DNA from 3 places in the Kurthia sp. Dielmo genome. Region 3 is predicted to be linked to each of the others. Evidence: riboswitches for the same ligand, from Rfam matches in the RefSeq annotation. Region 3 holds a riboswitch; each other region holds the start of a gene.

Region 1 (2,276 bases), on a different contig from region 3:
GGCTAAAATCACACGTGGCACGCGGATTTTCCATATAATATTTGCCGAGGCTGCATCCGCTGATGACGGATTCCACAACACAGATAGTGGAACCTTCACCGAGCCAATACTAATCGCAAACCATGCCGCTACAACTAATAGCGCAAAGGATACGGTATACCCGACAACATGTTTTTTCATTATTTAAATGCCTCAGGATAGACAGCTTTCGCGATTTCTTCTAAGCCATCTGCTAAACGTGGACCTGTACGACTTGTTAAATTGTCATCGACTTGCACAATTTGGTCTTCTTTCACCGCTGTAATGGTATCAAAGCCATCACGTTTTTTAATTTTCTTCATGATATTTGGTACGTAATCATACTTCACGATAATGACATCTGGGTTGCCTTTTACAATCGCTTCTGGGTCGATTTTATACCAATTTTCGCCGCCATCTTTAGCAATATTATTCGCACCAATTAAGTCGAACATTTCTTGCATATACGAGTTATTACCCGCTGTATAAATATCTGGTGCATCTGATGTTTCGACAAATACAGAACGTTCTTTCACATTGGCATCTTTAATTTTCTGTTGTACATCCGCTACTTTTTTCTGCATATCTGCAACAATTTTTTTCGCTTCAGCTTCTTTATTTGTCACCTTACCGATTAGTTCGATATTGGCATACGTTTCATCAAATGAATTTGCTGTTGGCACAACAAATACAGTGATTCCTGCATCACGCAACTGTTCTAATCCTGCTTCAGCCGTACCTAATGATGACGCATCAATTAACACGAAATCAGGTTCTAACGAAATGATTTTTTCGATATTTGGATTCATATCGCCAACCATTGTTTTTTTAGTCGCTTCTTTCGGATAATCATCATTCGTTGTAACACCTGTCACCTTATCTCCTAAGTCAAGTGCGAATAATGATTCCGTAATGCTTGGTGATAATGTAATAATTTTTGAAGGCTCTTGCTTAATGCTAATTTCTTTACCTGTCGCATCCTTCACTGTTAATGGGTACGCATTTTGCTGCGCTGACTGTGTTGTTTTTTCCTTGTCATTTGTCTGATCTGCTGTACCGCAGCCTGATAATAACATTGCTGAGACCGCTAATGCGGAACCCCATGACATCCATTTTTTCAAAATCCATTCTCCTCTCATTTCCCGAGAACATAAAAAGGCCCCTGTACATACAGAAGCCCCCTAAAAGTTGACTATCCTCGTAGCACATTCAAAAAAATAGTAGGTAATCTGGCTTCGAATTACTTCATTACAGTGGCGGGACCGCATGAGATTTTCACTCATTTCCCCTACTATCTCTGTGTGTTTAATTGCCCCTATTATACAAAACTTCGAGACGTTAAGAAAGCATATTCGGAATAGTGCGTCATTTTCATGTAATTACGCACCAATTTTTCATTTATTTTATTTAAAAATGTAATTTAATTTCTTTTTAAAAAATATTTTAAATAAAATTTGAAATTTTATTACTTTTAGATTACACTATTTGTAAATAAATGAAAGGGGTTACATTCATGTTAGGGTTTTCTGTTTTTTTAAATAATATAGATGCTACTTACATGCATAACATGACAGATGCTGGCTTTAGTGATGTTTTCACATCACTTCAGCTTCCTGATGTAACCGAAGCTCATTTAGCCCGGCTAGGTGAATTATGTGCAGTTAATCATTTACGTTTAACGGTGGACATTCATCCTGCACTTTTCGAGCAATTCCCAATCGAAAAGCTACAAGCATTCGGTGTACATCAACTACGTTTAGACGACGGCTTCTCTATTGAGCAGATGATATCACTTTCTACGGCTTTTCATATCATTTTAAACGCTAGTACGGTAACGCGGAAGGAACTAGAGCAATTGCTCATAAATGTGCCAGCATCTCGCCTTGCTGCCTGGCACAATTATTATCCACATGTCTCAACGGGCTTAAGTGAAGAATTTTTCAAGCAACAAAATGATCTTTTTAAACAGTACGACATCCCAGTAGCTGCTTTTATTCCTGGAGATGAATACCGCGCACCGCTTTTTGAAGGCTTGCCCACACTCGAGAAGCATCGCCATTTTTCACCGTTTGCTTCTTATTTAGATATTTTTGAACAGGTAGACCTCGTTCTTGTTGGCGATTACAGCTTAAATGATGTCAGTCTAAAACAATTTGAACTGTTTATACAGCAACAAACGATTTTACTGCACACCTCACTTGAGCGTACGTATGAGGATTTACATGCGACACGATTTCATAATCGCCCTGACTGCGCCG
Region 2 (2,276 bases), 350 kb from region 3:
CAGTAATACATGTCCCCAGCTAAATTAAATGACGGTTTATACGCCACTTGTACAGCAAGCTTGTCATCAGTAAAAGGTTCACTTAATAAACTGCGCTGCACATGTGCTGCTAAATTTAATTCATTTTCAATCTTTTCATCATGAATCATATGCCAATCCAGCTCTTGTTTTAAACGGAGCGCCACATCCATGCGCGCTAGTAATTCAGTTTTGTTAATTGGTTTTGTAATATAATCATTACCACCAGCGCCAAGTGCTTCTGATAATTTTTTCTTATCATCAAGTGCAGTTGTAAATAAAATTTGAATATTTTTATAACGCTCATCACGACGAATCGTCCGACACGCTTCGATACCATCAATCTCTGGCATCATAATGTCTAGTAAAATTAGATCCACTGAATCGGGCTTATACTTTAGTTCATCAATTTTCAAATAATCATACAGTGCCTGAGCCGATGTCAGAGATACACAATTATCGTACCCAGCACTTTTTAAAATTTTCTCCATGACAAATAGATTTACCTTGTTGTCATCCACTAGTAGAATCGTCATTGTATCCCTCCTAATTTCTTCTATAAGTATTTAAAAACAGCCCATTATCTGGCGTTATACTATATACCTAAGTTTTTCGCACACTACGTTTTATGTATAAATTATTGGGTGTAGCGATGTTTTCTTACAGTATAACATCAAATAATTCATCTCGTATTGTTTTAGATGGTTTTAAGTAAAATTCTGCTCATTTTCAAAATATATTTTATTTTCTGAAAAATATATGCTATAGTATTGTTCAATTACATAACGTGTTACAAACCGGTGCATGTGAGAACATGCTTAAAAGGGAAGTATGGTGTGAATCCATCGCTGTCCCGCAACTGTAATTCGGAGTGCTTAAAAATTCGCCACTGTGTAAATGGGAAGGCTTTAAGCATGTTGATGATAAGTCAGGAGACCTGCCTGTTTTGAGTACACACCAAAGGCTCACGTGGAGATGGGCGGTGTTCTGTGCGATGGTCGGTCAAAAGGAGTCGACTTTTTTAATAATGCATAGATTCTTCCGCTATTTCTTAATTGAAATAGCTTTTTTATTTGGAGTTATGTAATACACCAAAGGAGGAATATACATGATTACAACAACAATTGGTTACCCGTATATCGGAGAAAACCGTGAATGGAAACGTCTCGTAGAAAAATTTTGGAAACAAGCGATTAGCGAAGATACATTACAAGCAGAGTGGAAAAAATTACGCATTACCCATTTAAAAAAGCAACAAAAACTCGGCCTAACGCAAGTAACATCTGGTGATTTTACGATGTATGACCGTATGCTCGATCTTGCATTTCTTTTTAACTTAATCCCATCTCGTTATCGCTCACTAGAAGATGAACCTTCTCTTACTACATATTATGCGATGGCTCGCGGTACGACTGACACGGTCGCTTGCGAAATGACAAAATGGTTCAATACTAATTATCACTACATCGTTCCCGAATACGAGGGCGCGACACTGAAATTAAATCATAATCATTATGTAGATTGGTTCTTAGAGGCAAAAGAAGCGGTTGATATTGACGTGAAACCAACACTAATCGGGCCAATGACCTTCTCTAAATTAACGAAAGGCTATCGTGATAAAGAACTTGCCCACTATTTATTGGAGCTACTGCCTCTTTACGCACAGGTTTTACAGCAACTTGTAGATGTTGGAGCAGAGTGGATTCAATTAGAGGAGCCGATTTTGACTACTGCCCTATCAGAGGAAGATTGTCGCTTAGCAGAAGTTATTTATACACAACTTGTCGAGGCTGTGCCACAAGCAAAAGTGATGCTGACAACCTATTTCGAAGCGTTAACAGATTTTGAACGCATCACGAATTTACCAGTGGCTGGTGTCGGATTAGATTTAATCCATGGCAAAAAAGAAAATTTAGCCGCGCTTCGTCAGCATGGCTTCCCAGCACAAAAAACATTAGCACTTGGCGTGGTTAATGGTCGTGATATTTGGGCAAGTAATTTACAGGAAGTTGCACAAGATGTACAAGCCGTTCAAACACTTGTATCGCCACAAGCTATTTGGCTGCAACCCTCTTGTAGCTTGCAGCACTGCCCGGTGACCGTTGCGAATGAAACAACGCTCTTCGATACACTAAAAGATGCACTCGCATTCAGTGATGAAAAATTAGGTGAACTTGTCGAAGTAAGTGGCTATATCGAAAGTGGTGAGTGGCCAACACCAACGGCGGTATCTGCTAGCATGAAGCGCATTGAAGCAT
Region 3 (2,276 bases):
TCATACCGCCAAGAACGCTGTGTAGCTCCTCTGCATATGGAATTGAATCCGCCTTTTCACCATCACAGAAATCACACGCTTTAATACGTGCCACGTCGCCGTATGGTGAAACAAGTAAGCCTGATTCCTTCAAACGGTCCGTAATAAGCTCAGGGGCCGTCGTTGGAATGCGCAAAATGAATTCATGCTCTGGCGTATATTCCATCGTGCCTTTTTCACCGACAACATCTGCGAGTGTCATCATTTGCTGCGGCGTAATTTTTTTATTAGCCACACCTGGACTAACGGCTAATTCAAAAATCGATTCCATTTTCTGATGCACATAGTGCTTTGGCTCAAAAACCTCGACACCTAAGCAACCAAGTGCCTCCTCCGCTAAAGATAAGGCCGACTCGATAGGTTTTAATGGCTCAGGCTTTTTTTCTGGTGCTGGTGCTACGGGCTCATAAGAACGCCCTGTCTCCTGATCCATTGCCCATGGTTCTGCTTCCTTCTTCAAGCGCTGATGCGGCTTCAGCGGTTGCTTTTCTTCGCCTAATGTATATTTCTTTTGATAGCCACGAGGCGTAATCATTTTATTATCATAGAAAAATGTTGATGAATTCCCGATAACAACGGTTGTCAACATGCCAATGTCATGCGTCAGCATTTCCGATAAGGTCGTCATCGTAATATGCTGTGAATCACGATACGCACTTTTTACTAGGCCAACTGGTGTATCCGGATGACGATATTCAAGTAAAATACGCTGTGCTTCAACGATTTGGCGCGTACGACGACCACTTTTCGGGTTGTACAGTGCAATAACGAAATCCGCCATTGCGGCTGCTTCAATTCGTTTTGAAATTAAATCCCATGGTGTTAAGTGGTCACTCAAGCTAATCGTACATGAGTCATGCATGACCGGTGCGCCAAGTAACGACGCACATGAGTTGATTGCCGAAATACCTGGCACGATTTCAACCGGTATACCCGTTTCTTCCGTCCAGCCCTTTTCGATTAACACTTCATACACAAGCCCTGCCATACCGTATACACCCGCATCACCACTTGAAATAACGGATACGATTTCGCCGGCCTCTGCTTGCTTCACCGCTTCCTGTGCACGTGATACTTCCTCCGTCATCCCTGTGCTGACAACTGCTTTTGCTGTAATTAAATCTTTGATTAAATCGACATACGTTTTGTACCCGATCACCACATCACTCATTTTCAGTACATCGACTGCACGATTCGTAATATGTTGAAAGTCCCCTGGTCCAAACCCGACGACGAATAATTTACCCTGTGCCATGATACTTCCTCCATTTCTTGTCACTCACAACTCCCCATTCGGACAATGAAGACAACAAAAAAAGCCTTCTATTCCGGAGAATAAAAGGCTGAACATACTGAAAATTCGCAAGTTTAAAAAATACTGCAAATAAAGTTTGTCCAAAAGCTTCTCCCTCCGAAAAGTTTTGTCCGATTTTAAAAGCAGGTTTCCTGACTCAAGTGTCTATGACGTCATCCCTTCTCAGCTTTAGCCAATGGATTTGATGACCTCAACACTCTTACAGTAGCGGGGGCTGTAATGGCTTCTCACCATTTTCCCTATTATCCTCACAACGAGGCACTTCTAAAATGTATCGTTAGTATTTAGTTTTTAAAAAATCTTATTTTCATCATATCGGTAATTATCTTACTTTTCAAATCTTTTTTTACTATGATGTTATAGTACAAAAGAAAATTCGCATAAATCGCTTGAAATCACAGCGTTTTCTCTGTATTGATACAAGTTTTTCGATTTCAAATAAATTGAAATAAAAATTGTTATTGGCAAATTTCCACGACAATGATAAGCTATTTTACGAAATGTCGAAAAATTATATACAATTTTACGGTGCGGATAATCAATTATTCGCTTAAAAGGGAAACTTGTGAAAAACAAGTGCTGTCCCGCAACTGTGATGCTGAGTTTCATTGCGTATGCCACTGTCTAAACGATGGGAAGGTGTAATGAAATGTTGACGCGAAGCCAGGAGACCTGCCGTAAAATCAATTCGGCCTACGAGGATAGGTGTACGAAAGACAAACTTACGATGAATGCTGTCTTTTTGTGCCTATTTCCGTTATGGAGATAGGCTTTTTTCGTACATTCCTCTACTTTTATAAGGGGGATTTTGCATGAAAAAATTATTAAAATTAATGTACTTCGCGCCCATTTTACTGCTCGTACCAACGCGGGCGAATGCGATGCACATTATGGAAGGGTTTTTACCAGTCGAATGGGCCAT

What was found. A riboswitch is a leader RNA that binds a small molecule or an ion and turns the genes downstream of it on or off. The one in region 3 is predicted to bind cobalamin.
Region 1: another riboswitch for cobalamin. It lies ahead of KTHG_RS01050 (ABC transporter substrate-binding protein); the one in region 3 lies ahead of cobJ (precorrin-3B C(17)-methyltransferase).
Region 2: another riboswitch for cobalamin. It lies ahead of metE (5-methyltetrahydropteroyltriglutamate--homocysteine S-methyltransferase); the one in region 3 lies ahead of cobJ (precorrin-3B C(17)-methyltransferase).

The regions. Positions count from the first base shown of each region.
Region 1 is NZ_HE578956.1:119,374-121,649, reverse strand. Features, by position in the region: gene KTHG_RS01055 (FecCD family ABC transporter permease) at 1-180, opposite strand, end outside; gene KTHG_RS01050 (ABC transporter substrate-binding protein) at 180-1,139, opposite strand; adenosylcobalamin (AdoCbl) riboswitch at 1,198-1,329, opposite strand; gene KTHG_RS01045 (MupG family TIM beta-alpha barrel fold protein) at 1,532-2,276, shown strand, end outside.
Region 2 is NZ_HE578959.1:100,246-102,521, reverse strand. Features, by position in the region: gene KTHG_RS11765 (SpoIIE family protein phosphatase) at 1-554, opposite strand, end outside; cobalamin riboswitch at 800-977, shown strand; gene metE (5-methyltetrahydropteroyltriglutamate--homocysteine S-methyltransferase) at 1,127-2,276, shown strand, end outside.
Region 3 is NZ_HE578959.1:452,078-454,353, forward strand. Features, by position in the region: gene cobJ (precorrin-3B C(17)-methyltransferase) at 1-1,294, opposite strand, end outside; cobalamin riboswitch at 1,459-1,635, opposite strand; cobalamin riboswitch at 1,864-2,048, shown strand; gene KTHG_RS13355 (energy-coupling factor ABC transporter permease) at 2,167-2,276, shown strand, end outside.